2 regions of the Nocardiopsis sp. NPDC006139 genome follow, and region 2 is predicted to be linked to the other one. Evidence: riboswitches for the same ligand, from Rfam matches in the RefSeq annotation. Region 2 holds a riboswitch; the other holds the start of a gene.

Region 1 (14,693 bases), on a different contig from region 2:
GCCGTTCCTGGTCCGCTCCGGGTTCCTGGCCCGCACCCCGCGCGGCCGGGTCGCCACTCCGCTCGCCTGGGCCCACCTGGGGCTCACACCCCCGCCGGACGCCGCCTTCGGCGCGGCCGCCGCGGCCCAGGGCGGCGGCACCACGGGTTCCGGCGGTGCCAACGGAACCAACGGCAACGGGTCCTCGGGCACCCCCTGAACCGCCCCGGCGCGGGTCGCGGCCGCCTCCGGAGGCGGGGTGCGACCGTTAACACTCCGATCCGCGCCGGTTGGGGAACGGTGACCGGCGACACGTAAGCTGTGACGGACCGACGGAGATACGGGGTGACACCCCGGTCCGGAGAGTGCGTTCCGGCACCGAAGGAACGCATCGGCCGCCCGGAACGTTGTAGCCACCGGGTGCCGTGCGGGCCGAACACGTCCGACCGGCACGAACAGGGTGGCCGCCGCGTCGACCGCGCCGCCGGCCACAGACGAAGACTTCAGGAAGGACGCCCCGTGCAGGGCCTTTACCAACTCGCCGACGGAGCCGCGCCCGCGGGCGGAGGAATCCTCTCCTCGCTCCCCATGATCGCCCTCATCCTCCTGGTGTTCTGGCTGCTCATCTGGCGGCCCAACCAGAAGCGGCGCCAGCAGGAGGCGCAGATGCAGAGCGCCCTCGTCCCCGGGGTCGAGGTCATGACCAAGGCGGGTATCTACGGCACCGTCGTCGAGGTCCAGGACAACGACGTGATCCTCGAGATCTCGCCGGGCACCCGGATCCGCATGCTCAAGCCGGGCATCGGTGAGATCCTCACCCCGCAGGCCGACGACACGCCGGTCGAGGACCGCCCCGACTTCGGCGACGACGACCCCAAGCCCAACAACTGACGGCCGCCGCACGCGCCCCGTGGCGATACCGCCCCGGGGTCGGCGGCCCGGCGCGCCGACGCGCGGATCCTCCGGTACCGGCCCCCACCGGGGCCGGTACCGCCGTGTGCGGCCGCCCCAGCGGCCGCCCCCGCAGGAGCGCCGGCACCGCACGGCACGGACGTGCCGCAACGACAGCCACCCCGGAACACCAGTAAGGTCCACACCGCACCATGGCCCACGACGACACCCCCGCGGACACCGCCGCCGCCCCGGACCTGCTCCTGGGCCGCATCCGCGACATCCCGGACTTCCCCAAGCCCGGCATCCTGTTCAAGGACATCACGCCGCTGCTCAACGACCCCGCGGCGCTGGCCGCCACCGTCGCCGGCCTCGCCGAGCCCTTCCGGGACGCCGGCGTGGACCACGTGGTCGGTCTGGAGGCCCGCGGATTCATCTTCGGCGCCCCGGTGGCCCTGGCGCTCGGCGCCGGGTTCGTCCCCGCGCGCAAAGCCGGGAAACTGCCCGCGGCCGTGATCGAGCAGCCCTATGATCTGGAGTACGGGACCGCGACCGTGGAGATCCACGCCGACGCGGTCACCGAGGGCTCCCGGGTGCTCATCGTCGACGACGTGCTGGCCACCGGGGGCACCGGGCGGGCCGCGGTGGACCTGGTCCGCAAGGCGGGTGGTACGGTCGTGGGATTCTCCGTCCTGATGGAGCTCACGGCTCTCGGGGGGCGCGAGAGGCTGTCCGACGTGGAGCCGCACGCCCTCCTCTCGGTCTGAGAGACCCGCCCGCACCCGCCGACCCGACGTCCGGCGTACCGGGATCCGGCGTACCGGAGGCCCCCTGAGCCCGCGGCCGCCGACCGCGTCGCCGCGCGTCAGCGCCGGTGGGAGGCGGGCGGGGGACACTAGACTGGACGGGGAGCGGCACCGCGGCCGTGATCGGCGACCGGACCTGAAGATACGCACGTGCACCGGAGAAGCCGGGCGACGCCGACCGCCCGTACGATCCGGGCGGAACCGCGGGAGGTAGGCATGCCAGGCGAAGTGGTCCCGACCGGGGAGGTAACCGGGAACGGGACGCGACAGGACGCCGCCCGCCCCGGGACCGACGGGAACGCCCCCACGACCGACGACCGCCAGGAGGGCGCCGCCACGGCGGCGCCCTCCACCGCATCCACGCCCTCCACCGTGCGGGTCCGCAGGAGACTCGCCCGACTCGGCGCCCAGCGGGGAGTGACGATGAACCCGGTGCTGGAACCACTGATCAAGACCGTGCGCGCCACCCACCCCAAGGTGGACGTGCGGCTCATCGAGCGCGCCTACGAAGTGGCCGCCCACCACCACCGGGACCAGAAACGCAAGAGCGGCGACCCCTACATCACCCACCCGCTCGCCGTCGCCACCATCCTCGCCGAACTCGGCATGCAGGAGGCCACCCTGGCCGCCGCCCTGCTGCACGACACCGTCGAGGACACCGGGTACACGCTCGGCGAGCTGCGCGCGGACTTCGGCGACGAGATCGCCGAGCTGGTCGACGGCGTCACCAAGCTCGACAAGGTCAAGTACGGCGAGGCCACCCAGGCCGAGACCGTCCGCAAGATGGTCGTGGCCATGGCCCGCGACATCCGCGTGCTGGTCATCAAGCTCTGCGACCGGCTGCACAACATGCGCACCCTGCGCTACCTGCCCTCGGTCGCCAAACGAGAGAAGAAGGCCCGCGAGACCCTGGAGATCTTCGCCCCCCTCGCCCACCGCCTGGGCATGAACACCATCAAGTGGGAGCTGGAGGACCTGGCGTTCGCCACCCTCTACCCCAAGCGGTTCGACGAGATCGCCCGCCTGGTGTCCGAGCGCGCCCCCCGCCGCGACGTGTACCTCCAGGAGGTCATCGAGGCGGTCTCCGGCGACCTGCGCGAGTCCAAGATCAAGGCCACCGTCAAGGGGCGGCCCAAGCACTACTACTCGATCTACCAGAAGATGATCGCCCGCAACGTCGGCTTCGACGAGATCTACGACCTCATCGCCGTGCGGGTGCTGGTGGACAGCGTCCGCGACTGCTATGCGGCCCTGGGGACCATCCACGCCAGGTGGAACCCCGTGCCCGGGCGGTTCAAGGACTACATCGCCATGCCCAAGTTCAACATGTACCAGTCGCTGCACACGACGGTCATCGGACCCTCGGGCAACCCGGTGGAGCTGCAGATCCGCACCCGCGCCATGCACCGGCGCGCCGAGTACGGCATCGCCGCCCACTGGAAGTACAAGGAGGACCGCAACAGCGGCGGGACCGCGGCCACGCCCAAGGGCGGCTCCGACATGGCGTGGCTGCGCCAGCTCATCGACTGGCAGCAGGAGACCAAGGACCCCGGCGAGTTCCTGGAGTCGCTGCGCTTCGACCTGTCGGTGCAGGAGGTGTTCGTCTTCACCCCGCAGGGCGACGTCATCTCGCTGCCGCAGGGCGCCACCGCGGTCGACTTCGCCTACGCCGTGCACACCGAGGTCGGCCACCGCACGGTGGGCGCCCGGGTCAACGGCCGCCTGGTGTCGCTGGAGACCGAGCTGCACAACGGCGAGACCGTCGAGATCATCACCTCCAAGGACCCCGACGCCGGGCCGAACCGCGACTGGCTCGACTTCGTCAAGAGCGCCCGCGCCCGCAACAAGATCCGGCACTGGTTCACCAAGGAGCGCCGCGAGGCCGCGATCGAGCAGGGCAAGGAGGAGATCGCGAAGGTCATGCGCAAGCAGGAGCTCCCGGTCAAGCGCCTGTTCAGCGGGGAGTCCATCGTCGCCCTGGCCGACGAGCTGCGCTATCCCGACGTGGACGCCCTGTACGCGGCGGTGGGGGAGCGGCAGGTCAGCGCCCAGAACGTGGTCGCCAAGCTGGTCGACTCCATGGGCCTGGCCGACGACCACCCCGAGGACATCGCCGAGCCGGCGCTGCCCGCCAAGGCGCCCCGCCAGCGCCAGCCCGGCAACCCGGGCGTGGTCGTGGAGGGCGACGCCGACGTGTGGGCGCGCCTGTCCAAGTGCTGCACGCCGGTGCCCGGGGACGACATCGTCGGCTTCGTGACCCGCGGCAACGGGGTGTCGGTGCACCGCGCCGACTGCGTGAACATCGCGACCCTGGACCCCGAGCGCAAGGTGCGGGTGGACTGGTCGCCGACGGAGGACTCGCTGTTCCTGGTGGCCCTCCAGGTGGAGGCGCTGGACCGGGCCCGGCTGCTGTCGGACATCACCCGGGTGCTCTCGGACCAGCACGTCAACATCCTGTCGGCGACGGTGCAGACCAGCCGGGACCGGGTCGCCCAGAGCCGGTTCACGTTCGAGATGGCCGACCCCGCCCACCTGGGCAGCGTGCTGCGCGCGGTGCGCAACGTGGACGGCGTCTACGACGTGTACCGCGTCCGCAACTGACCGCCCGGGCGGGCGCCGCGGGCGTCCGCCCTCACCCGTCGGCGCGCCGCCCGTGGACGGTCATGCCGCTCGTCAGGGTCAGGGCCCAGGGCTCGTCGACCCCGTCCAGGTCCAGGGCGGTGATCAGGTGGCACATCAGGCCCATGGCCATGAAGTACCGGACCTGCTCCCGGGTGCCGCCGGACAGCTCGTGCACCAGGGTGACCGTCGAGGCGTACCCGCGCCGCATGCACTCCCGGACCTCGGGGACGTCGGCCGCGCTCTGGGCGTGCACCTGGAGCATGAGCAGGTCGCGGTCGGCGATCAGCTCCGCGTAGGAGTCGCCCATCGCGGCCAGGACCTGGGCCGCGGGGGCGCCGGGCGCCTTCTCCGCGCCCTCGCGCAGGGCCTGTTCGATGAGCCCGAAGCAGCGGTCCAGCGTGGCCGTGAACAGGCCCAGCTTGCTGCCGAACAGCCGGAAGACGTAGGCCTGCGAGATCCCGGCCGCGTCGGCGATCTCCGTCACCGGGGTGGCGTGGTAGCCGCTCCGGGCGAAGACGGGCACCGCGTGCCGCAGGATCGCCGCCCTGCGCGCCTCGGCCGTGGAACGGCCCGCTTCGGTAACGCTCATGTAAGTGAGTACACACTCATGAACGTCCGGTGTCAATCCGAACGGCGGCCCCGGCCCGCGAGGGGCCGGGGCCGCACCTCAGATGCGGATCGTCGTGGACCGCACGATCTGGAACACCGGGTGCCGGTGCGCCTCCGCCTCGAAGGCCTCGGCCGGCGCGTCCGGCGGGGCCTCGAAGTACGGTGCCACCACCAGTGCGCGGGGGTGGTCCACGTACTCGCGCAGCACCGGGGCCGCCTCCGCGGCGTCCAGTTCGCGCACGCTGACCAGCTCGATCCAGCCGCCCTTGCGCAGCGTCGCGAACCCGTCCGCGCGGATGTTGCGCACCCAGTCGACCTCCCCGTAGGGGGCGACCAGGAACCGGCCCTCGTTGTTGTCCACGAGGTTGATCGGGACGGTGCGCAGGAAGCCCGTCCTGCGCCCCCGCGTCGTGAGCAGGTACGTGTCGGGCGGGCACACCCCGTACTTGACGAAGCCGCCGAGCGCCGCGTTGAGCACCCGTCGGCCGCGCGTCATCTCGAACCGCTTCGCCGGTTCGTCCACCATCTGGCTACTCCCTCGATCGCTTGCCCCCCATTGTGGTGGTTGCCCGGGGGGAACGGCAGGCCGGAGGTCACCGGAAGGCCGAGATGCCGGTCACCGCCTGTCCGATGCTCAGCGCGTGGATCTCCTCGGTGCCCTCGTAGGTGGCCACCGTCTCCAGGTTCACCATGTGCCGCATCACCGGGTACTCCAGCGTGATCCCGTTGGCCCCGTGCACCGACCGGGCCGCCGCGGCCACCCGCTGGGCCGCGGCGACGTTGGCGAACTTGCCGAAGCTGACGTGGTTGTGGTGGGCCAGCCCCCGGTCCTTGAGCCGCCCGATCTGGAGGGCGGTCAGATCGGCGTGGCCGACGTCCACGACCATGTCGGCGAGCTTGCGCTGAGTCAGCTGGAAGCCGGCGATCGGCCTGCCGAACTGCTCGCGGGTGCCCGCGTACTCCAGCGCCGCCTCGTAGCAGGCGCGGGCCGCGCCCGCCGCGCCCCACACGATCCCGTAGCGGGCCTCGTTGAGGCAGGACAGCGGGGAGCCCAGCCCGCGCGAGCCCGGCAGGACCGCGTCGGCGGGCAGCCGGACCCCCTCCAGCACCAGCTCGGAGGTGATGGAGGCGCGCAGCGACAGCTTCCTGTGGACGACGTTGGCGGTGAACCCGGGGGTGTCGGTGGGCACCGCGAACCCGCGGATGCCCTCGTCGGTGGCGGCCCACACCACGGCGACATCGGCGACGGACCCGTTGGTGATCCACATCTTGGTGCCGTCGAGCACCCAGTCGGAGCCGTCCCGGCGGGCGCGCGTGCGCATCGAGCCCGGGTCGGAGCCGGAGTCGGGCTCGGTCAGGCCGAAGCAGCCGATGGCCTCGCCCGCGGCCATGCGGGGCAGCCAGTGCTCCTTCTGCTCCTCGGAGCCGTACTTGTGGATCGCGGCCATGGCGAGGGAGCCCTGCACGGACACGAAGCTGCGCAGCCCCGAGTCCACCGCCTCCAGCTCGCGGCAGGCCACGCCGTAGGCGACGGCGCTGGAGCCGCCGCAGCCGTACCCCTCCAGGTGCATGCCGAGCACGCCCAGGTCGCCGAACGCCTTGGCCAGGCCGCGCGGGTCGGGCAGGGTGCCGGCCTCGAACCAGTCCGCCACGTGGGGCAGCAGCTCGCGGGCGGCGAACGCCCGGACCGCGTCGCGCACGTCGCGCTCGGTGTCGTCCAGTCCGGCGTCCACGGCCAGGAAGTCGCGGGGGTCCGGGGCGGGTGCCTTGCGGTCGCTCATGGGTTTCCTTTCGGGTGCTGTTGGACGGCGCCGCGTTCGACCATCGCGTCGATCAGGTCCGCGGCCAGGCCCAGTTCGGTGAGGATCTCCCGGGAGTGCTGCCCCAGCAGGGGCGGCGCGGTCAGCGGGGGAGGCGTGTTCTCCAGCCGGAACCCGGCGCGGACCTGCTCCAGGAGGCCGGCGGTGGGGTGGTCGACGGTGCGCAGCACGTCGTCGCCGCGGGCGTCGGCGGTACGCAGCGCGTCCAGCACCCCGCGGACCCGGCCCACGGGCACGCCCGCCGCCAGCAGGCGCTCGGCCCAGTGGTCGGCGGACCGGGAGCGCAGGGTCGCGCTGATCTCCCCGACCAGCTCCCCGCGGTGCTCCACCCGGCCCGGGTTGGTGGCGTAACGGGGGTCCGCGGCCAGGTCGGGCCGCTCCAGCGCCTCGCACATGCGCAGGTAGAGCGCGTCGTTGCCGGCGGCGATGACGAGGTCGGCGTCGGCGGTGGGGAACGCCTGGTAGGGGACGATCGTGGTGTGCGCGTTGCCGACCCGGGCGGGCTCGGCCCCGGTCACCAGCGCCTGCTGGGTGAGGTTGACCAGTCCGGACAGGGTGGAGTTGATCAGGGACGCGCTGACCTCCTCGCCCCGGCCGGTGGCGCGGGCCCGCATCAGGGCGCCCAGGATGCCCACCGCGGCGTTGAGCCCGGTGAGCACGTCGGTGAGGGCCACCCCGACCTTGCTGGCCGGGCCCTCGGCGGGGCCCGTGGTCCCCATCAGGCCGCTCTCGGCCTGCACCACGATGTCGAACCCGGGGCGGCCCGCGGGCTCGTGCTCGGGCCCGAACCCGCTCACCGAGCAGTACACGACCGCCGGGTTGCGGGCGCTGACGTCGGCGTAGCCCAGGCCCAGGCGGTCGATGACGCCGGGGCGGAAGTTCTGCACCACCACGTCGGCGCCCGCGCACAGCTCCTGGACGGCGGCCCGCCCGTCGGGGTCCTTCAGGTCGACGGCCAGGCTGCGCTTGTTGCGGTTCACCGACAGGAAGTAGGCGGCCTCCCCGCCCGCCCAGGGCGGGCCCCAGGCGCGGGTGTCGTCGCCCCGGCCGGGCTGCTCCACCTTGATCACCTCGGCCCCCATGTCGGCCAGGAGCATGGTGGCGTAGGGGCCGGCCAGGACCCGGGACAGGTCGGCGACGCGCACCCCGGTCAGGGGCAGGGGTTGAGGCACGGACAACGGGTTCACTCCTCGCCGCTCGGCAACTGGTGGTCGTCCCTGAGCTGGTAGTAGCTCTCCAGGCAGCGGCGCAGCGCGGTGGTGAGGGCGGCCCCGGACTGGCCCGCGTAGCGGGTCTGCACCCGGCGCACCAGTTCGGCGATGTCCTCGGTGACCGACTCGCCCTCGACCAGGGCCCGGAAGAAGTCCTTGGCCAGGTCGGTCAGGAGCGTGGTGTCGGCGGCGACGATCCGGCCGTCGGCGGTGTCCACCGCCAGGACGACGCCCAGGCGCTGGTACTGCGAATGGCTGGCCACGGAGTCGGGCAGGCGGGCGTAGCCGGAGATCAGGACGACCCGGGGATTGCGGAAGACCTGCTGCATACGGTCGTGCACGTACGTCACCTCTTCGATCGCGGGCATGCGAAAACTCCGATGCTCTGGAGTCTCGCGCCTGGGAGGCGTCCGGGGGGAACCGGACACCCGCGACGTGAGGGCAGATGCGGACCAGTATGGCGCGCCCGTTCCCCGGCTGTCGAGCGGGGAGGCGCGAAAGGGTGTCCCGGGCCACAGCCGGACCGCCCTGTTGCGTTCCGCGAGCGCTGTGTTAACCTGCGTCGCAGGTCACGAGTACCAGCGCGAAGCCCCGGCTCGCTGGTCGGCAACCCTCCTTCCGCGGTGGGGTGCCCCGGGTGAGGACCAGGTCCCGACACGACCGTGTCGGACAAGCGCGGACCCTTGGCGCTGCCCCACCGGCACCCGTGGGTCCCACGACCCGCAGAAGAGGTGTGCCATGACCGTCGTCACTCCCATCGGCTCCGCCCGCTCCGCCCAGCCCGACCTGGGCCGGTGCACGATCGTCACCGCCGATGAGGGTGTCCCCCTGGTCTCCGGCGAGCGCGTCGAGTACGCCAACCTGGACTACGCGGCCAGCGCCCCCTGTCTGACCCCGGTCGCCGAGGCCCTGGCGGCGGCCCTGCCCTACTACGCCAGCGTGCACCGCGGCGCCGGCCACCACTCCCGGGTCAGCACCGAGGCCTACGAGCGGGCCCGCCGCTCGGTGGCCCGCTTCCTGGGGGTGCGCGCCGAGCCCGCCGACGCGGTGGTCTTCGTGCGCGGCACCACCGACGCCCTCAACCTGCTGGCCCGCGCGGTGCCGCAGGGCTGCACGGTGGTCGTGTTCGAGTCCGAGCACCACGCGAGCCTGCTGCCCTGGGAGCACCCGGCCTCCCGCGCCGGGTCGGTCGTGCGCCTGCCGCTGCCGGAGTCCCCGCGGGCGGCGGTCGACGCCGCCCGCGCCGCACTGGCCGCCGCCCCGCGGGGGCCGCGCCTGCTCTGCGTCACCGCCGCCTCCAACGTCACCGGCGAGATCTGGCCGGTCGAGGAGCTGGTGGCGGCCGCCCACGCCGAGGGCGCCCGTGTGGTGGTGGACGCCGCGCAGTACGCCCCGCACCTGCCGTTCAGCCTGTCGGCCACCGGCGCCGACTACGTGGCCCTGTCCGCCCACAAGCTCTACGCCCCGTTCGGGTCGGGCGTGCTGGCCGGGCGCGCCGACTGGCTGCGCGAGGCCGCGCCCTACCTGTCCGGCGGCGGCGCCACACGGCTGGTCACCGAGGACGACGTGGTGTGGAACGACCTGCCGGCCCGGCACGAGGCGGGCAGCCCCAACGTGCTGGGAGCGGTCGCCCTGGCCGCGGCCTGCGACACCCTCACCCCCCGCGTGCAGGAACTGCTGCACATCCACGAGACCTCGCTGGTGGAGCGGCTGCGCGCGGGACTGGCCGGGATCGACGGCGTGCACGAGCTGTCCCTGTGGGACGAGGACCACCCGCGGGTGGGCATCGTGTCGTTCGTCGTGGACGGGATCCCCGCCGACCTGCTCGCGGCGGCGCTGTCGGCCGAGTACGGCATCGGCGTCCGCGACGGCCTCTTCTGCGCCCACCCGCTGACCCGCCACCTGCTGCCCGCGGGCCACGGCCAGGCGGTCCGGGCCAGCCTGGGCGTCGGCACCACGCGGGAGCACGTGGACCGGCTCGTCGGCGCGGTCGCCGACCTGGTCGAGCACGGCCCGCGCTGGGAGTACGCGGACGCGGACGGACGCCTGGTCCCGGTGCCCGACCCCCGCTGACGCCCCGCCCCGCCGGGCCCCCTGCGGCGGGGCGGCCCTCCCGCCGCCCCCGGGACGGGAGGTCTCCGATCGGGGGCGCCGCCCGCGGGCGGCGCCCCCGATGTGCCTTTCAGGACCTACGCCTCGGAATCCCTGGGGTCACAAGGCGCAACAAACGACGAAATAGGGCACATAACACACAGGGGTGTGCCGGGAATCACTTTCCCAAGGGGTAGCATCAGGCCCTGATGGCATGGCGCGGTGCCGCGGACCCGACCGGTCCTGCCGACGGCGCGCCGGCCTCCCACGAGCGGACCGGCTGGGGGAGCGTGATCGTGACGGACGTCCGAGGCAACGAGGCGGGACCGCTCAGGGGCGCCCACCGCGAGCCGGTGCGCCGACCCGCCCGCGGATCCGGCGTCGTCGACCTGCGCGGCAGGCCCCCGCGCCCGAGCCCGGAGCCCGACGAGGCCGCCCGCCGCCACACCGCGTTCCTGGACCGGGTGACCGCCTACCTGTGCGCGGACGCCGGGACCGGCCAGTTCGTCGACTGGGGCTGCCCGGTGCCCGGCCTGGCCGCCATGGTCCGCGCCCACCGGCCCGGCGCCCGCGTCGTCCACGTCGCCCCGCCCGGGGTCGCCGGGACCCTCGCCTCCTCCGACGGGGCCGTGGTCTCCTCCGAGGGCGGCCCCTCCGCCGCCCTGCACCGCCTCGCCACCTCCGGGCTCGTCGACCTCGACGAGCCCGTCGCCGTTCTCATGACCCGGCCCTTCCCCGCCGACGCCCCGCCCGGGGGCATCGCCGACCTGTACGGCCTGCTGCGCGGCGGCGGCCACCTCGCCCTGGCCTCCACCGCGCCCCACCAGGTGCTGCTGCGCGCCCTGGCCCCCTTCCACCCCGTCGAACCCGGGGCCGCCGACCTGGTGTGGTGGCCCTATCCGGACGAGGACGTGGCGGCCCGCGGCAGCGGGATCCTGGGCGCGCTCGGCCGCGCGCCCGCACGGGGCGGGGGCGGGAACCGATGGCGACGCTGAACTGGACGGGCGAGATCCTGGCGCAGCTCCAGTTCTACTGGGACTTCTCGCTGTGGCCCCGGCTGGAGGGGCTCACCGACGCGGAGTTCCACTGGGAGCCCGCCCCCGGCGCCTGGGGCGTGCGCCCCGGCCCCGACGGCCGCTTCCGCCCCGACCGGACGAGTCCCGAGCCCGACCCGCCGCCGGTCACCACCATCGCCTGGCGGCTGGGCCACATCGTCGTCGAGGTCCTGGAGCTGCGCGACGACCGCCACTTCGGCCACGGCGCCCTGCACGGCGTCGAATGGCCCGGCACCGCCGACGGCGCCCGCGAGCGCCTGCGCCTGGCGTACCTCTCCTGGTCCGACCACGTCCGCTCCCTGGACGAGGAGGGACTGGCCGCCCCGGTCGGCGGCGCCGAGTCCCCCGAGTGGTCCGACTTCCCCATGGTCGCCCTCGTCCTGCACGTCCAGCGCGAGGTCATCCACCACAGCGCCGAGATCTCCCTGCTCCGCGACCTCTACCGCGCGGGCCCACGGTGACCCCGTGCCCTAGACGACGTGGAGGGGGTCGACGCGGATCTGGGCCAGGTGCTCCTCGCGGCGGGCGCTGCGGGCGGCCGCGGCGGCCTTGAGGGAGCGGGCCAGGGGGCCCACCCCCGCCCGGGACACCCGGAGCAGGGCGCGCTCGGTGGTGTCGGTCCCGCCCGGCCCGGCGGGGCCCCCGCGGTCGGGCCCGACGGGCACCGGGCCCAGCAGCTCCACGCCCTCGGGCAGCTCCACCTGGTCCAGGAGCTCGCGCACGTGTTCGGGGCCGCCGGTCACCGAGGCCATCGACACCGCCGGGGGGAACCCCAGCTCGCGGCGGTCGGCCAGCTCGCGTTCGGCGAACCCCGCCGGGTCCCAGCGCACCAGCGACTGCACCACCGGCGACGACGCCTCGGCGCACACCACCACCGTGCCGCCCGGGCGCACCAGCGCCGCGGCGCTCAGCCACCGCCGCAGCGTCTCCTCGGCCGCCCGCAGGTCCAACCGGTTGAGCAGCGCCCAGCCGTCCAGCAGCACCGCCGCCGCGTACCCGCCCTCGGCCACCGGTTCGGCCCCCGGGGTGGCCACCACCAGCGACGGCGTCCCCGGCACCGCGGGCAGCACCTCGTCGCGGCCGGAGGTGCGCACCGCCACCGACGGGAACGCCCGCCCCAGCTCCTCGGCGGTGCGCCGGTCGCCCACCACCACCGCGCGCATCCGGTTCACCCCGCACTCGGGGCACGCCCACGCGCCCGCCACCCGGCCGCACCACCCGCAGGAGGGCAGGGCGTGCGAGCCGCGCACCGCCAGCGGCCCGTGGCAGGCGTCGCAGCGCGCGGGCTCCCGGCAGCCCGCGCAGGCCAGCGTCGCCAGGTAGCCGCGCCGCGGCACCTGGAACAGCACCGCGCCCTCCCGGGACGCCTGCCGCGCCACCCGCAGCGCCAGCCCCGGCAGCCGCGCCGAGCGCGCCGCCCCGTCCCGTTCCAGCTCGCGGTCGTCCCCCGCGGCCCGCACCACCGGGGCGCGCCTGCGCAGCACCGCCCGGTCGGCGACCAGCTGCCCGGCCCAGCCCGAGTCCACCAGCATCTGGGCGTCGGTGGTCCGGGTGTGCCCGCCGATCAGCGCCCCCGCCCCCGCCCGGTGGGCGCGCATCGACAGCACCGTGCGCGCGTGCGGGTAGGGGGCGTGCGGGTCGGCGTGCACGTCGTCGCCGTCGTCCCACAGCACCACCAGGCCCACGTCGCGCACGGGGGCGAACGCCGCCGCCCGGGTGCCCACCACCACCCGCACCCGGTCGCGCAGCACCGCCAGCCACCGCCGGTACCGCTCGGCGGGACCCAGCCCGGCGGTCAGCGCCACGTGCCGGTCCGGACCCAGCACCGCGGTCAGCGCCGCGTCCACCCGCTCCACGTCGCGCCCGTCGGGCACCACGACCACGGTGCCCCGCCCGGCGGCCAGCGCGGTGCCCGCCGCCACGGCGATCGCCTCGGGCCAGTCCGGCCCCGGCAGCGCGTTCCACACGGCCCGGGGCGCCCTCCCCGCGGCCAGCTCCGCCAGGAACGCCGGGCCGTCGGGGTAGTCCTCCCACGGCCCCGCCCCCGGTGCGGCGAACCCCCCCTCGGCGCCCCCGGCGGGCTCCTCCTTCTCGGCCCGGGCGTGCCGGGGCGGCACCGCCAGCCGCAGCACGTCGCTCAGGGTGCCCGCGTACCGGTCCGCGACCGCGCGGGACAGCCCCAGGACCTCGGGGGTGAGCACCGGCTCGGGGGAGACCACCGAGTCCAGGTAGGCCAGCCGGCCGGTGAACTCCGACGCCTCCACCCGCTCGGCCAGGAACCCGGCCAGCTTCCGGTTGTTGAACCTCACCCGCACCCGGCAGCCCGGCACCGCGGCCTCGTCCATGTCGGCGGGCACCCGGTAGTCGAAGTACCGGTCCAGGTGCGGCAGCGGGGTGTCCACCACCACGCGCGCGACCGGCAGCCGCTCGGCGGGCGTGCGCGGGGCCGGGCGGCCGGACCGCTTCTTCTCCTGCTTCTTCTCCGCCGGGGGCGCGGCGGGAAGCTCGAAGAGGACCCCCTCGGGTCCGGTGGGCTGGGATGTCATCACCCTCTGGTGTACCAGAACCCGGCGACACCGGCCGTGGGACGCCCGGTACGGCTGGTAGAACTGGGAACCGCGGCGGTGGGCCGCGGACCGCACAGCCAGGGGGGACCCGCATGAAACTCGTCTTCGCCGGAACACCGCAGGTCGCGGTTCCGTCCCTACAGGCGCTGATCGACTCCGACCACGAGGTCGCCGCCGTCGTCACCCGCCCCGACGCCCGCTCCGGGCGCGGGCGCAAGGTGGCCCCCAGCCCGGTCGCCGAGCTCGCCGAGAAGGCGGGCATCGAGGTCCTCAAGCCCGCCAAGGCGGGCGACCCCGACTTCCTGGCCCGCCTGGCCGAGATCGCCCCCGACTGCTGCCCGGTGGTCGCCTACGGGGCGCTGCTGCCCCAGGCCGCCCTGGACATCCCCCGACACGGCTGGGTCAACCTGCACTTCTCCCTGCTGCCGGCCTGGCGCGGCGCCGCCCCGGTCCAGCACGCCGTCCTGCACGGCGACGACGTCACCGGGGCCTCCACGTTCCGGATCGTCAAGGAGCTGGACGCCGGCCCCGTCTACGGCACCCTCACCGAGGCCGTGCGCCCCACCGACACCAGCGGCGAACTCCTGGAGCGGCTGGCCGACGCGGGCGCGGGGCTGCTGGTCCGCACCGTCGACGGCATCGCCTCGGGCGAGCTGTCCCCGGTCCCGCAGCCCGACGCCGAGGTCTCCTACGCCTCCAAGCTGGAGCCCTCCGACGCGGAGGTCGACTTCACCGCCCCGGCCCAGCGCGTCGACCGGCTGGTGCGAGCCTGCACGCCCGCCCCCGGCGCCTGGACGACCTTCCGCGGCGCACGGCTCAAGCTCGGCCCCCTCGTCCCCGTCACCGACGCCGACACCCCGGCCCTGGACCCGGGCCGCCTGCACGCCGACAAGAAGCGGGTCCTGGTCGGCACCGCCACCCACCCGGTGCGGCTGGGCGAGGTGCAGCCCCAGGGCAAGCGCGCGATGAACGCCGTGGACTGGGCCCGTGGCGTGCGTCCCACCGCGGATGACCGCCTGGGCGACTGAGCTGCCGTAGGCTC
Region 2 (14,693 bases):
GAGGGGGCCGCCGCGGAGGTCGCCGAGGCGGTCACCCGCGCCAGCAACCTGGCCTTCCTGGACGGGCTCCAGCTGGCCTTCCTCATCGCGTCCGGACTGCTCATGGCCGGTGCGATCCTGTCGCTGTTCATGCGCGCCGGGCGGATGGAGGACGACCAGGAGGCCCCCGTCGTCCACGTGTGAGCGCGCCGGGCGGGGGACCCCTGCGGGAAGGAGGAGGGGCGGGGCCGCACGGCCCCGCCCCCCTTCCCGGGCCTGATCAGGTGGTGTAGTCCGCGTTGATGCGGATGTACCCCTCCGTCAGGTCGCAGCCGTAGGCGGTGAACCCGCCCCCGGCGATCCCCAGGTCCACCGAGATCACCACCTCGTCGCCCTTCATGTGCTCGGCCGCCCGCGCCAGCACCTCGTCGGTCGACTCCGCGGGGTAGGTCTCCACGTCGCCGAAGAGGATGCGGGTGTTCTCCGGCAGGATGTCGGTCTCGTCCGAGCACTTGCCGACGGCCATCGCCACCCGGCCCCAGTTGGGGTCGGCGCCGTGCACGGCCGTCTTGACCAGGGGCGAGTTGACGACCGCCTTGGCGACCCGCTTGGCCTGCGCGTCGTCGCGGGCCCCGGTCACCCGCACCTCCAACAGCTTGCTCGCCCCCTCGCCGTCGGAGGCGATCATCCGGACCAGCCGCAGGGCCACCTCGAACAGCGCCGCCTCGAAGTCGGCGAGGTCCACCGGCCCCGCCAGGCCGTTGGCGAACAGCGCCGCGGAGTCGCTGGTGGAGGTGTCGCTGTCGATGCTCAGGGCGTTGAAGGTGCGGTCCACCACCCGGCGGAACACCTCGTCCAGCACCGGCCGCTCGATCTCGGCGTCGGTGAAGAACCACGCCAGCATCGTCGCCATGTCCGGCTCGATCATGCCCACGCCCTTGGCGATCCCGGTCAGGGTCGCGTTCCCCACCCGCGCCGAGGCGATCTTGGGGTGGGTGTCGGTGGTCATCATCGCCGCCGCCGCCCGGTCCAGGTCGGCGGGCGGGAACTCCTCGGGCAGCCCGTCCAGGTGGGCGCGGACCTTCTCCATCGGGTACGGGCGGCCGATCACGCCGGTGGACGCCACCAGGATCTCGTCGGCCGGCACCCCGGCCGCCGCCGCCACCCGCTCCTGGAGCTCGCGCGCGTTCTCCTCGCCCACGCCCCCGGTGGCCACGTTGGCGTTGCGGGCGATCACCGTGACGCCCCGCGCCCGCCCGTCGGCCGCCGCGCGACGGCTGAGCACCACGCTGGGCCCCGCGAACCGGGACCGCGTGAAAACGGCCGACACGTGCGCGGGCACCTCGGACACCACCGCGAAGAAGTCGTCGTTGGGGTCCTTGATCCCGATGTTCCCGGCGACACCGCGGAAACCGGCGGGAACGGGGGTCTTGCTGCTCAATCGTCCTCCTCGGGGTCGTGGGCGCCAGACTACTCCGCCCGGGAGCAAGGCCCTGATTACGGCCCTGACCTGCGAGGGTTTCGTCCTGTGCGGAGTCCGGAACGGTGTGACAACGAGCAGATAACGGGGTATCCGCGGGAGTGAGTGGAGAACATCGGGGGGAGGCGTGTGGTGCGTGACGGAGACTGGCTCACCGAGACGGGGGCGCGGATACGCGGTGTCCTGAAGGTGATGGTGGACGCGGGCTGGCTGCCCGGCGGCGCCGCCGTCATCGGCACCGGGGGCATGTGGGAGTTCGTCGCGGTCGGCCGGATCGACGAGGACAACGACACCGCCCCCGACGTCGCCTACGACGTCGCGAGCCTGACGAAGGTGATGGCGACGTGGCCGCTGGTCGGCCAGGCGGTCGTCGAGGGAATGCTGGATCTGGACGCCCCGATGTCCGAATACCTCCTCGCGGACGGGCTGCCAGGAGCGGCCGTCACCACCCGGCAGATCCTCACCCACACCAGCCGCCTCAACCAGGTGACCTGGCTGGAGAGGTACGTGGGCACCGACCAGGACCTGGCCGAGGCGATCCTGGCCGATCCGCTGGAGGAGCCCGGGTACCGGTACATCGACCGGGGGTTCATCCTGCTCGGCCTGGTGCTGGAGCGGCTGTACGGGACGGGGCTGGACCGGCTGGCCGCGGACCTGTGGGACGAGCTGGGCATGCGGTCCACGGCGTTCGGACCGCTGGCGCGCTCGCCCGGGGTGGCGCCCACCGAGCGCCGGCTGCCCGGCGCCGCCCCCGCCTGGGGTGTGGTGCACGACGAGGCGGCGGCGCTGATGGGCGGGGTGGCCGGTCACGCGGGCGCGTTCACGACCGCCATCGACCTGGGCGCTTTCGCCCGGGAGCTGCTGCGCATCCACGAGGGCGGGGACGGGCCGGTGCCCTCGCCGTTCGTGCGGGAGAGCTGGCGGCCCCACGTGGACGCCGGGCAGCGGCTGTGGCGCGGGCTGGGGTGGCTGGTGACCCCGGAGGGGGTGGTCTACCACAACGGGTTCACCGGGACGAGCCTGTTCATGCACCCCGAGACCAGCAGGTACGTGGGGGTGCTGACCAACGCGGTCTACTACGGCCGCGCCCGCACGGGCCTGGCGGACCTGCGCTCGGCGGCCCGGTCGGCGGTGTCGCCGCAGGCGCACGACTCTACCCCGTAGGCCGGGGCGGCCGTCCGGTGCGCGGTGCGGCCCCGCTTCAGGGCCGGGCCAGGGCCCGGGCGAGCGACCCGAGGAACTCCGCCAGTCCGGCCGGGCCCGGCACCACCAGGTCGGCGGCCTCGACGACCCTGGCGGCCTCGCTGGAGGCCGCGCAGACGGTCAGCCCGGGGAGCCCGTCCGCGCGCAGCCGCGCCACGGCGTCGAAGGCGGGCAGGTCGCCCAGGTCGTCGCCCGCGTACAGGACGGAGCCGGCGGCACGCTCGGCCACCAGCGCGGACAGGGCCGCGCCCTTGTCCACGCCCGCGGGGCGCAGCTCGATGACCATGCGGCCGGGCTCCACCCGGAGCCCGGCCCGCTCCGCCAGTGCGGACAGGTGCGGGGCGAGCAGCGCCAGCGCGGCGTCCGGTTCGGCGGTGCGGCGGGTGTGCACCGCCAGCGAGCGGCCCTTGTCCTCGATCCAGGTGCCCTCGGGCGCGTGGAGGGAGTCGATCAGGCCGGGCAGTTCGGCGCGGACCAGGGCCACCCCCGGCGGCGGGTCGGCGGCCAGTACGCGGCCGTCCGCCCAGCGTTCGGCGCCGTAGTGGCCCAGCACGATGATGCCCGGGACGCGGTCCAGCCCGCCCAGGCCGACGGCGGTGGCGGCCGGGCGCCCGGTGACGACCGCGACCGTGCCCAGCCGCCCGGCCAGCTCCGCGAGCAGTTCCACGATCCCCGGCTGGGGGGCGGAGGTGCGCGGGTCGTCGACGATGGGGGCCAGGGTCCCGTCGAAGTCGAAGGCGACCAGGGCCTTGGCGGGGTCGGTCAGCAGGGCGTCGAGCGCGGTGCGCCCCTCGGCCGTGCTCGGTTCGGGCGGCTGCATGGCGGACCTTTCCGGACGGGCGGCGCCTCCAACCTACCCGGGGAGGACAGGGGGAGTCCGAGGACGTCGCGGAACCGGCGTCCGATGTCCGTGCCGTGTTCGGCCGCCGTTCACCGGTGCCGGTGCACGATGGGGATTCGTGTGGGATGAGAGAGGCGGGTGCGCACCTGAGGGTGCGCACCCGCCTTGTTGTCTGGTTTCGGACCTGCGGTCGCGTCCGTGGTTCTTCGGGCAGAGAGCGACCGAAAAGGGGCCTCAGAGTCGGATGCCCAGCCGCCGCGCGTTGCGTTGGCGCTGGCGGTCGGCGCGCACCCGGCGCAGCCGCTTGACCGTCATGGGGTCGAAGGCCAGCGCCTCGGGGCGGTCGACCAGCCCGTTCAGCAACTGGTAGTACCGCGTGGCGGAGAACCCGAACTCGTCGCGGATCGCCTGCTCCTTGGAGCCCTCGAACTTCCACCACTGGCGCTCGAAGGCCAGGATGCGCTGATCGCGTTCGGCCAGTGCCGACTGACCGTCTTCGGTCCGACCGATATTCGGCATGGGACACCCCCTGGGCGGGAAATTGGTTTGTCCGGATCGGCCCGACTCATGCTAGCGACTCGACATGCCGGATGCGGAGCGGAAAACCCAGGACTGGCAGCGGGGATACAGTTACCTTTCCTACCCCCGCGGCCACTTGTCCACGCCGGAAACCTGTGCTCATGACAGAATTACGGTGGTACAGGGGAGCAACATTAGGGAGCCTGTCGTGCTCGGGGGCATCAGCCGTCACAGGGAACACACCGGGATCGTCGCCATCGCCGCGACCGTCGTCCTCGGTCTGGCCGCCGCCCCCGCGGCGGCCGACGGGGTCCCCGATTTCCGCCCCGAACAATGGGGACTCCAGTCGATCAACGCCCAGGAATTGTGGCCGGAAACACAGGGCCAGGGCATCACCGTGGCCCTGCCCGGGGCCTCCGTCCACGCCGACCACCCGGACCTGGTCGACAACCTGACCGTCGACGAGGAGTTCGGCGGCAACGACGGCGACGCCGATACGGGCACCGCCGCGGCCGCTTTGGTGGCGGGCCACGGGCACGGGATGGACGCCGACGGCGGCGTGCTGGGCGTGGCCCCCGACGCCGGGCTGCTGGTCCTCCCCACCGGGGACCGGCTGGCCGGCGCGGTGCGCCACGCGGTCGACGCCGGGGCGCAGGTCGTCCTGCTGCCCGAGATCCCCGACGGGACCGACCTCACCGGGGCCACCCGCGACGCCGTCGCCGCCGGGGTCCTGGTGGTCGGCCCGGCCGACAACCCGGCCGACCCCAACGTGCTGGCCGTCGGCGGGATGGACGAGAACGCCGAGCTGATCCCCGGATCGCCCGACGCCGGGGCGATCGAGCTGGTCGCACCCGGCGCCGACCTGGAGACGGCCGGGCCCGACATGGGGCAGGTCCAGGTCACCGGCACCGAGTACGCGGCGGCGATGGCCGCCGGGGCCGCCGCGCTGCTGCGCTCGGCCCACCCGCAGCTGCGCCCCGAGCAGATCCGCGAGGCACTGGTGGAGGGCGGTCAGCAGGGGCCGGACGGGCTGCCGAGCCTGCACCTGACCGGCGCCGAGGCGCTGGCCTCCGGGACCGCCCAGGACGTCCCGCTCTTCGACGAGGAGCTGGCCGACCGGGCCGACGAGGGCCCCGCGGTGCCGGTGTGGGTGTGGTTCGCGCTGGTCGGCCTGGTCCTGGTGCTGGGTGTGGCGCTGGTCGTGGTGTGGGTGCGCCGCTCCTCCGCCGACCCCTACGGGGTCAAGGCCGAACGCGCCCTGGAGGAGGCGGAGATCGCCGAGCAGCGCGCCGCCGAGGCGCCGCCCGCCTCCCGCCGGAAGAAGGGCGGCCGCCGCCGCAAGGGCTGACCGCGCCCGGGCGCCGGGCGGCGGGAACCGTCCGGCACCGGGCGGGCGCGGCCGCGCCGGGGGAGCGGTGGCGGGCGGGGCCGCGACGGGCTATACAGGGGGCCGGATTCCCGCGACCCCTGGAGGGACCGTGCCACGCATGTCCGACGGCAGTGCCGGTGACGCCGACTACGCCGTGATCTCCCGCTCCTACACCGACCACCGGGTTCCCGAACCCCGGATCGCGCGGATCGTGCACGAGGCCCTGGGCGGCGCCCGGACCGTTCTCAACGTCGGCGCCGGGGCGGGCTCCTACGAGCCCGCCGACCGCGAGGTGACCCCCGTGGAGCCCTCGGCGTCGATGCGCGCGGCGCGGCCGGCCCACCTGCCCGCGGCGGTGGACGCGGTCGCCGAGGACCTGCCGTTCGCCGACGGCGCGTTCGACGCCGCGATGACGACCTTCAGCGTCCACCAGTGGGGCGACCTCCCCGCCGGCCTGGCCGAGCTGCGGCGGGTGACCGCCGGACCGGTCGCGGTCCTCACCTGCGACCCCGGCCTGGTGCGCGACTTCTGGCTGTACGAGTACGCGCCCGAGGTCCTGGACACCGAGGCCCGCCGCTACCCGTCCCCGAAGTCCCTGGCGGAAGGGCTGGGCGGGAACGTGCGGACCATTCCCGTGCCCATTCCCCTGGACTGCTCCGACGGATTCAACGAGGCGTACTACGGCCGCCCGGAGCGGCTGCTGGACGAGGGGGCGCGGCTGTCCTGCTCGGCCTGGAGTTTCGTGGGGGAGGAGGTCGAGCGGCGTTTCGTCGAACACCTGTCCCGCGACCTCGCCGACGACACCTGGGACCGGCGGCACGGGCGGCTGCGCGCACTGCCCGAGCTGGTCGGATCCCTGGTCCTGGTGGTCTCTTCGCCGGAGTGAGGGGTTTCGGAAGGAAAGATACGCGCAAAAGGGAGAATCCGAAGAAAAAGGAGCACGAATTCTCTCCATGCGTATCTGCGGTGTTGCTCTCCGTGGTGATTCGTCCCTTGGTGGTGTTACGAATACACGTGCATATGTAAGCGACGCCGGATGCTCTTGACGCGGGCGGGTCAACGGAGAAATCTTTGTGGAATGTCTCCCCTCGAAGCATCACCGTTGCCCTCCCGCGGGGAAACGCGGATCGATCCGGCCCCCCAGCACCGCAACCTCATCAACGGTCGGGTCCACATCCTGGACTACGACCCCAAGTGGCCCTACCTGTTCGAGCGCGAGGCCGACCGGGTGCGCGGCATCCTCGGCGACCGCGTCCTGCTCTTCGAGCACGTGGGCTCCACCGCGGTCCCCGGCCTGCCCGCCAAGGCCTGCGTCGACCTGCTGCTGGTCGTCGCGGACTCCGCGGACGAGGACTCCTACCTCCCCGACCTCGCCAGGGCGGGGTACACACTGGTCATCCGCGAACCCGACTGGTACGAGCACCGCGTGTTCAAGGGCCCCGACGTCAACCTCAACCTGCACGTCTTCAGCGAGGGCTGCGAGGAGATCGAGCGGATGCGCCGGTTCCGCGACCACCTCATCGCGAACCCCGGGGCCCGCGAACGCTACGTCAGGGTCAAGCGGGAGCTGGCCGAACGCACCTGGGAGAGGATCCAGGACTACGCCGACGCCAAGAGCGCGGTGGTGCGCGAGATCCTCGCGGAGGCCGGGGCGCCGCTGCCCGAGGACTGACCGGGGCCGCTCAGCCGCGGGCCCGGGCCAGGCCCACCAGCACCTTCGCGGACAGGGCCGCCCACACCAGGCAGTACAGGCCGAAGACGGTACCGCCGGACCCCTCGGCCAGGTCCCGGTAGACCATGCCGACCGCTCCCGCCAGCGCCATGAGCGCCACCGCCCCCAGCGGCGGCAGGGACAGCCACCGGGGTACCCGACGGGCGACGGGCAGGGCCGCCAGGAGGAAGAGCAGGGCCACGGCCAGCCCGACCCCGGCGTTGGCCCACTGGGCGGCGGCCACCCCGCCGGGGCCGAACCCGGCGTAGGAGTCGGCCGGGACCGCGGGGCCGCCGGTCACCCCCAGCCGGCCGGCCAGGGCGTACTGGACCTTGGAAGCGACGTAGAGCAGGGACCACAGCGCCGCGGCCACCGCCCAACGGGCGGTGTGGTGCGGTGGCCGGGCGGTGGAGGGGTGCGGGGTCCGGATGTCCATGGGCCCAGCATCGCGCACGGCGCGGCCGCGCCCCTCCCCCGTGCGGGGGAGCCGGCTCCCCCGGCGGTGGGGTTCCGCCGGGGGGAGGAGCGGGCCCCGGGCCGGGGCCAGGGATCAGCCCAGGGAGCGCAGCTGGTCCTGGAACCACCGGCGCGGCGGCAGCGCCACCGCCGCCTCCGCCAGGCGCTCCCGCCGGGCCCGGCGCTCGGCCGCGGGCATCGACAGCGCCCGGTGCAGCGCCTCCGCCGTCTCCACGGTGTCGTAGGGGTTGACGGTCAGGGCGTCCCCGCCCAGCTCGTCGGCGGCCCCCGCCTCCCGCGACAGCACCAGCACCGAGTCCCGCTCCGACAGCACCGGGCCCTCCTTGGCGACCAGGTTCATGCCGTCCCGGATGGGGTTCACCAGCAGCACGTCGGCCAGCTGGAACGAGGCCAGCGAACGCGGGTAGTCGTCGTTGACCTCCAGGACCAGCGGCGTCCAGTCGGCCGTCGCGAACTCCTCGTTGATCTCCTTGGCCACCCGCAGCACCGTGTCGGTGTACTCGCGGTACTCGGGCACGTCGCCGCGGCTCGGGTAGGCGAACGCCAGGTGGGTCACCCGCCCGCGCCATTCGGGGTGCGCGTGCAGCAGCTCGCGGTACGCCTCCAGGCCCCGCACGATGTTCTTGGACAGCTCGGTCCGGTCCACCCGGACGATGAGCCTGGTGTCCCCGACCAGCTCCTCCAGGGTCTCCCGGCGGACCGCCACCAGCGGATCGGCGGCGCTCTCGCGCAACCCCTCCTCGTCGGCGCCCAGCGCGTGCACGCCCACCCCGACCACCCGGCCGCCGTACTCCACGGTCCGGTTGCGGAAGTCCACGTCCGCGCGCAGGATCTCCGCGCAGCAGCGCAGGAAGGCATCGGCCCAGCGCGGGCTGAGGAAGCCCAGCCGGTCGGCGCCGAGCATCCCCGACAGCAGCTCCCGGGCGATGTCGTCGGGCAGCATCCGGAAGTACTCCGGCGGGGCCCACGGGGTGTGCGAGAAGTGCGCGATGCGCAGATCGGGACGGCGGGCCCGCAGGATGCGCGGCACCAGCGCCAGGTGGTAGTCCTGCACCGCCACCCGGGCGTTGTCCGCGGCACCCGCCACCAGCGCCTCGGCGAAGGCGTTGTTGTAGGCGGTGTAGTCCTCCCACCGCCGCCGGAACCCCGAGCCGAAGGACGGCTTGTTCGGGGTGTCGTACATCATGTGCTGGAGGAACCACAGCGTCGAGTTCGCGACCCCGGTGTAGGCCCCCTGGAAGGTCTCCTCGGGGATGTCCAGCATGTGCACGCGCATGCCGCCCAGGTCGTGGTCGCGGTCCAGACGGGCCCCCGGGGCCTCGGCCGCGGCCCGCCGGTCCCCCTCGGACAGGGCGGCGCACACCCAGATGCTGTCGATCTCGGTGGCCACCGAGATCATGCCGGAGACCAGGCCGCCGCCGCCGCGGCGGTGTTCCAGGGAGCCGTCCTCGTTGATCGAGAAGGACACCGGTCCTCGGTTGGAGGCGATGAGGATCTGTGCCTTGTCCACGTGGTCTCGTCCTCTCGGGTGCGCGGGATCCGGTCGAGCGCAGGATACGGAAACGGCCCCCGTGGCCGGTGCCGACCCGGTGCGGAAGGGACGGAGGGCGGAGGGCGCACCCTAGGTCTCGCCGGTCGGCGTACGCCCCAAACCCGCCCCAGGTCACGGGCGCACGATGTCACGCGGTGGAAACAGGGCACACGCGCGCGGCCGCCGCCGACCTGTGCCGTCTCACCATGTGAGTCGGTTCGTGTTACCCGGATCACGCCCCGTGGAAAACCGGCCGACACGTCCGTTACAGTGACCTTGCCGGTTCCGGGAGGAGCCGGCGGCCACACCACGACAACTTCATATTGCTCATCCAGAGGGGTGGAGGGACCGGCCCTGCGAAGCCCCGGCAACCATCTCGGCGTACATCGCTCGCGGACACGCGAGGCGGCCGGGACAGGTGCCAACTCCGGCCTGGGGACAAGGTGTCCGCCAGGGAAGATGAGGGGAGACGCCTCGCCATGGCGATTGCCGCCACCGAACCCACCTCCGTCCGCGCCTTCGGCCCCGCCGCCGCGCTGTCCTGTCGCGAATGCGGTGAGCGCTACGACCTCACCCCCCGGTTCGCCTGCGAGTTCTGCTTCGGCCCGCTGGAAGTGGCCTACGACTTCGGCGCCGTCACCCGGGCCGACATCGAGAGCGGCCCCGCCAACATCTGGCGCTACCGGCACCTGCTCCCGGTCCCGGAGAACGTGGCCGAGCTGCCCAACATGAACCCCGGCCTCACCCCCCTGGTCAAGGCCGACCGCCTCGCCGCCGAACTGGGCCTGGCCTCCCTGCACATCAAGGACGACTCCGGCAACCCCACCCACTCCTTCAAGGACCGGGTGGTGGCCATCGCCGTCGAGGCGGCCCGCAACTTCGGCTTCACCACGCTCTCCTGCTCCTCCACCGGCAACCTGGCGGGCGCCGTCGGCGCCGCGGCGGCCCGCGCGGGGTTCCAGTCCTGCGTGTTCATCCCCGCCGGGCTGGAGGAGGCCAAGGTCGTCATGGCCGCGGTCTACGGCGGCCAGGTCGTGGCCATCGACGGCAACTACGACGACGTCAACCGGTTCTGCTCCGAGCTCATCGGGGACCCGGCGGGCGAGGGCTGGGGCTTCGTCAACGTCAACCTGCGCCCCTACTACGGCGAGGGCTCCAAGACGCTGGCCTACGAGATCGCCGAGCAGCTCGGCTGGCGGCTGCCCGAGCAGATCGTCATCCCGATCGCCTCCGGCTCCCAGCTCACCAAGATCGACAAGGGCTTCCAGGAGCTGATCAAGCTGGGGCTGGTCGAGGACCGGCCGTACAAGGTCTTCGGCGCGCAGGCCACCGGCTGCTCCCCGGTGGCGCAGGCGTGGGACAAGGGCCTGGACGTCATCCAGCCGGTCAAGCCCGACACCATCGCCAAGTCGCTGGCCATCGGCAACCCGGCGGACGGCCCCTACGTGCTCGACATCGCCCGCCGCACCGGCGGCTCGGTGGAGCACGTGGGGGACGACGAGGTCGTCGAGGCGATCTCGCTGCTGGCCCGGACCGAGGGGATCTTCGCCGAGACCGCGGGCGGCGTCACCACCGGCGTGCTGCGCAAGCTGGTCCGCGAGGGGCGGCTCGACCCCGGGGCCGAGACCGTCGTCCTCAACACCGGTGACGGGCTCAAGACCCTGAACGCCGTGAGCGCCGGGGTGACGGCCACCATCAAGCCGTCCCTGAAGGCGTTCGCCGAGGCCGGACTGGCCTGACCCCGCTCCCCGGGGCGGCGCCACGCCCCGGGGCCCACTCCCTCCACGACCACCACCACGGAAGAAGGACGCCATGAGCGCCAGCGTTCGCGTGCCCACCATCCTGCGCACCTACACCGACGACGCCGCGGAGGTCACCGCGCAGGGCGGTACCCTCGCCGAGATCCTCGACGACCTGGAGGCCAACCACCCGGGCATCCGGGCGCGCATCCTCGACGAGAACGGGAAGGTGCGGCGCTTCGTGAACGTGTACGTCGGCGACGAGGACGTGCGCTTCGCCCAGGGGCTGCAGACCGAGGTCGCCGAGGGTGCGCAGGTCTCGATCATCCCGGCGGTCGCGGGCGGCTGCTGACGGCCCCCGTACCGCACGACCCCCCGAACCCCGCCGGCCCACGAGGCCGGCGGCTCCCCGGCCCCGCGTCCACCGGACGCGGGGCCGCCCTCGTTCCCGCGCCGCCGCGGCCGCCCCGCCTTCCGCCCCGGGCCCGCCGCGGGGGGCGGTAAAGCCTTTGTCCGGGCGCGGAGCGGCTGAGTACGGTTCCGGTATGGGTATCGAGATCAGGGATTTCCGGGACGGCGACCGCGAAGCGGTGCTGGAGCTGTCGCTGCGGGCCTGGGAGCCGGTGCACGCGTCGCTGCGGCGGGTGCTGGGCGGGCGCATCTACGACCGGATGATCCCGGATTGGCGGGAGAGCCAGCGGACGGAGGTCGGCGGCGCGCTCGACGACGCGGACACCACCGTGCGGGTGGCCGTCCGGGACGGCGCGGTCGCCGGGTTCTACGCCGTGGTGATCCGGCCCAAGGACGACACCGGCGAGGTCACTCTGCTGGCCGTGCACCCCGGCCACCAGCGGGCCGGGGTGGGGGAGGCGCTCACCCGGCACGCGGTGGACTGGATCCGCGGCCAGGGCATGGGCATGGCCGTCGTCGAGACCGGCGGGGACGAGGGGCACGCCCCGGCCCGGCGCACCTACGAGAAGGCGGGCCTGACCGAGCTGCCGGTCTCCCGCTACTTCCAGGCCCTGTGACGGCTGCGGCCGGGCCGGGTGCCGCGCGCCCGACACCCGGCCCCCGGCGGCGGCCGGGGGGCGCGCGGACACGGGCCGTAACCTGGAGTCCCACCGGGGGCGGTCCCCGGGGAGCTCCGGATGAGGCGGCGATGTCGGCGACGCGGTTGTTGGTGCTGGGTGTGGTGCGCATCTCGGGGCGCGCCCACGGGTATCGGGTCGGCCGCGAGCTGATGGACTGGGGCGCCTCGGAGTGGGCCAACGTCAAGTGGGGGTCCATCTACCACGCGCTGCGCAAGCTCACCGCGGAGGGCAGGCTGCGGGAGGTGGAGGCCGAGGGCGACGATGTGGTGGAGCGCGTCTCCTACGAGATCACCGGGGAGGGCGAGGCCGAGTTCCACCGGCTGCTGCGCAAGGCGCTCTCCCACGCCGGCGACGACCACGCGCTGCTGTGCGCCGGGGTCACCCTGATGACGGCGCTGCCGCGGGCCGAGGTGGTCGAACTGCTCCGGAGCCGGATCGCCGACCTGGAGAAGAGCAGCGCCCAGGCGCTGGAGATCGCCCGGCTGAGCACCGAGGAGTGGGACAAGCCCGAGCACGTGCGCCCGCTCTTCACCCTGTGGGAGCTGACCGTGGGGGCGGCCGTCGAGTGGACCCGAAGGCTCATCCGCGAACTGGAGGAGGGGCGCTACACCATGGCCGACGACGGACCGCAGGCCTTCGGCCTGCCGCCCGCGGGGGCCCCGCGCGGGTAGGCGCGCGGAGCGGAGCCGGTGCCCGCACGCCCTCGTATTAAAACTTGAATATGAAGCGGAGGTGGGGCAGACTCTCCATATTCAACTTTGAATAAGGAGTCGCGGATGATCCGTACCCGGGATCTCACCAAGCACTTCCGCGTCGGCAGGGAGACCGTCGAGGCGGTCCGGGGCATCGACATCGACGTCGCCGCAGGCGAACTCGTCGCCCTGCTCGGTCCCAACGGCGCGGGCAAGTCCACCACCCTGCGCATGCTCACCACCCTGCTCGAACCCACCTCCGGCACCGCCGTGGTCGCCGGGCGCGACGTGCGCGCCGAGCCGGCCGAGGTGCGGCGCCGCATCGGGTTCGTCGGCCAGGGCCACGGCGCGGGCGAGGACCAGCGCGCCGGGGAGGAGCTCTACACCCAGGGCCTGCTCTACGGGCTGGACCGGGCGACGGCCGGGGCGCGCACCGCCGAGCTGCTCGACATGCTCGAACTGTCGGGGGCCGCGGACCGGGAGGTCACCAAGCTGTCCGGCGGGCAGCGGCGCCGCCTCGACATCGCGATGGGGCTCATCCACCGGCCGCCGCTGCTGTTCCTCGACGAGCCGTCCACCGGCCTGGACCCGCACAGCCGCGCCAACCTGTGGGACCACATCGCCCGCCTGCGGGCGGAGTTCGGCACCACCATCGTCCTGACCACCCACTACCTCGACGAGGCCGACGAGGCGGCCGAGCGGGTCCTGGTCATCGACCACGGGCGGGTCATCGCCGACGGCACCGCCGACGAGCTCAAGGGCGGGGTCTCCGGCGACCTCGTCACCTTCACCGTCGCCGACGCGGAGGCCGCGGCCGCCGGCGCCGCGATCGCGGAGAAGCTGCCCACCGCCCGGGAGGTCGAGGTCGTCCCCGGGCGCGAGGCCGGGGTGCGGCTGCGGATCGAGCGCGGCGACGCCGTCCTGCCCGAGCTGCTGCGCTCCCTGGACGGCTCCGGGATCGCCCTGACCACCGTGCGGGTGCAGCGCCCCACCCTCGACGACGTCTTCCTGACCCTCACCGGCCGCAGCCTGCGGGAGGAGAACCCGTGACCACCGAGACCACGACAGCCGACACCGCCGCCGACACGTACGGCACCGCCGCCGCGCGGCCCTCGTCCCTGGCCAGGGACACCTGGCTGATGTTCGTCCGCCAGTTCCGCCCGCTGCTACACCGGCCGGCCTTCCTGCTGTTCGGCATGCTCCAGCCGGTCCTGTACCTGGTGCTGTTCGCGCCGCTGCTCACCGGGCTGGCCGGGGCCCAGGGGGAGAACCCCTGGCAGTGGTTCGTGCCGGGGCTGCTGGTCATGCTCGCCCTGTTCACCGCGGGCTTCGCCGGGTTCGGGCTGCTGCCGGAGATCTCCTCGGGGGCGCACGAGCGCCTGATGGCGACCCCGGCCTCCCGGGTGGCCCTGCTGCTGGGGCGGGTGCTGCGCGACGTGGCCGTCATGGCGCTGCAGATGGCGCTCATCGTCGTCCTGGTCGTGCCGTTCGGGTTCCGCGTCCCGGTGGCCGGCTTCGCCGCCGGCCTGCTGCTGCTCATCGTGCTGGGCGTCGGCCTGTCGTCGCTGTCGTACCTGGTCGCCCTCAAGGTCCGGCAGACCTACGTGTTCGCGCCCATCGTGCAGACCGCCGTGATGCCGCTGATGCTGCTGTCGGGCGTGCTGCTGCCGATGGACCTGGCGCCGGACTGGCTGTACGCGCTGTCCCGGGCCAACCCCGTCGCCTACGTGGTGGACGCGGAGCGGGCGCTGTTCGCGGGCGAGTGGAACGCGGCCGTGGGCATCGGCTGGGCGGTGGCCCTGGCGACCACCCTGCTGGTCCTGGGACTGGGGTCGCGGGCGATGCGCCGGATCTCCGCCTGACCCCCGCCCGCGCTCGGCCGGTCTCGTCCGCCGCGAGCGGAAAAACCCGTCACATGGGGGGTTTGCGCAGGTGAACGCGTGTCGAAGAGGTGGTGGAATCGTGACCGCATCGTTTGCACTCTCCCATGCCGAGTGCTAAAAAGGGATCTGGTTAGCACTCGCCCCGGCTGAGTGCTAAACCGGATCGAGGCTGCGAGAC

Evidence for each region. A riboswitch is a leader RNA that binds a small molecule or an ion and turns the genes downstream of it on or off. The one in region 2 is predicted to bind S-adenosylmethionine.
Region 1: linked by a shared signal. The riboswitch ahead of ABZ249_RS10385 (aminotransferase class V-fold PLP-dependent enzyme) and the one ahead of thrC (threonine synthase) in region 2 are both predicted to bind S-adenosylmethionine.

What each region holds. Positions count from the first base shown of each region.
Region 1 is NZ_JBEXTT010000006.1:235,242-249,934, forward strand. It holds gene ruvB (Holliday junction branch migration DNA helicase RuvB) at 1-199, shown strand, start outside; gene yajC (preprotein translocase subunit YajC) at 499-870, shown strand; gene ABZ249_RS10350 (adenine phosphoribosyltransferase) at 1,083-1,637, shown strand; gene ABZ249_RS10355 (bifunctional (p)ppGpp synthetase/guanosine-3',5'-bis(diphosphate) 3'-pyrophosphohydrolase) at 2,100-4,277, shown strand; gene ABZ249_RS10360 (TetR/AcrR family transcriptional regulator) at 4,309-4,887, opposite strand; gene ABZ249_RS10365 (nitroreductase family deazaflavin-dependent oxidoreductase) at 4,966-5,433, opposite strand; gene ABZ249_RS10370 (acyl-CoA dehydrogenase family protein) at 5,501-6,688, opposite strand; gene ABZ249_RS10375 (CoA transferase) at 6,685-7,899, opposite strand; gene ABZ249_RS10380 (DUF3870 domain-containing protein) at 7,911-8,267, opposite strand; SAM riboswitch class IV at 8,506-8,620, shown strand; gene ABZ249_RS10385 (aminotransferase class V-fold PLP-dependent enzyme) at 8,677-10,011, shown strand; gene ABZ249_RS10390 (SAM-dependent methyltransferase) at 10,239-11,024, shown strand; gene ABZ249_RS10395 (DinB family protein) at 11,012-11,545, shown strand; gene ABZ249_RS10400 (primosomal protein N') at 11,555-13,630, opposite strand; gene fmt (methionyl-tRNA formyltransferase) at 13,744-14,679, shown strand.
Region 2 is NZ_JBEXTT010000012.1:162,458-177,150, reverse strand. It holds gene ABZ249_RS18080 (MFS transporter) at 1-183, shown strand, start outside; gene argJ (bifunctional glutamate N-acetyltransferase/amino-acid acetyltransferase ArgJ) at 260-1,420, opposite strand; gene ABZ249_RS18070 (serine hydrolase domain-containing protein) at 1,592-2,623, shown strand; gene otsB (trehalose-phosphatase) at 2,661-3,482, opposite strand; gene ABZ249_RS18060 (DUF3263 domain-containing protein) at 3,738-4,022, opposite strand; gene ABZ249_RS18055 (S8 family serine peptidase) at 4,231-5,370, shown strand; gene ABZ249_RS18050 (methyltransferase domain-containing protein) at 5,501-6,277, shown strand; gene ABZ249_RS18045 (GrpB family protein) at 6,470-7,063, shown strand; gene ABZ249_RS18040 (hypothetical protein) at 7,074-7,538, opposite strand; gene ABZ249_RS18035 (trehalose-6-phosphate synthase) at 7,653-9,089, opposite strand; SAM riboswitch class I at 9,435-9,576, shown strand; gene thrC (threonine synthase) at 9,590-10,849, shown strand; gene ABZ249_RS18025 (ubiquitin-like small modifier protein 1) at 10,923-11,201, shown strand; gene ABZ249_RS18020 (GNAT family N-acetyltransferase) at 11,395-11,877, shown strand; gene ABZ249_RS18015 (PadR family transcriptional regulator) at 12,009-12,611, shown strand; gene ABZ249_RS18010 (ATP-binding cassette domain-containing protein) at 12,717-13,682, shown strand; gene ABZ249_RS18005 (ABC transporter permease) at 13,772-14,494, shown strand.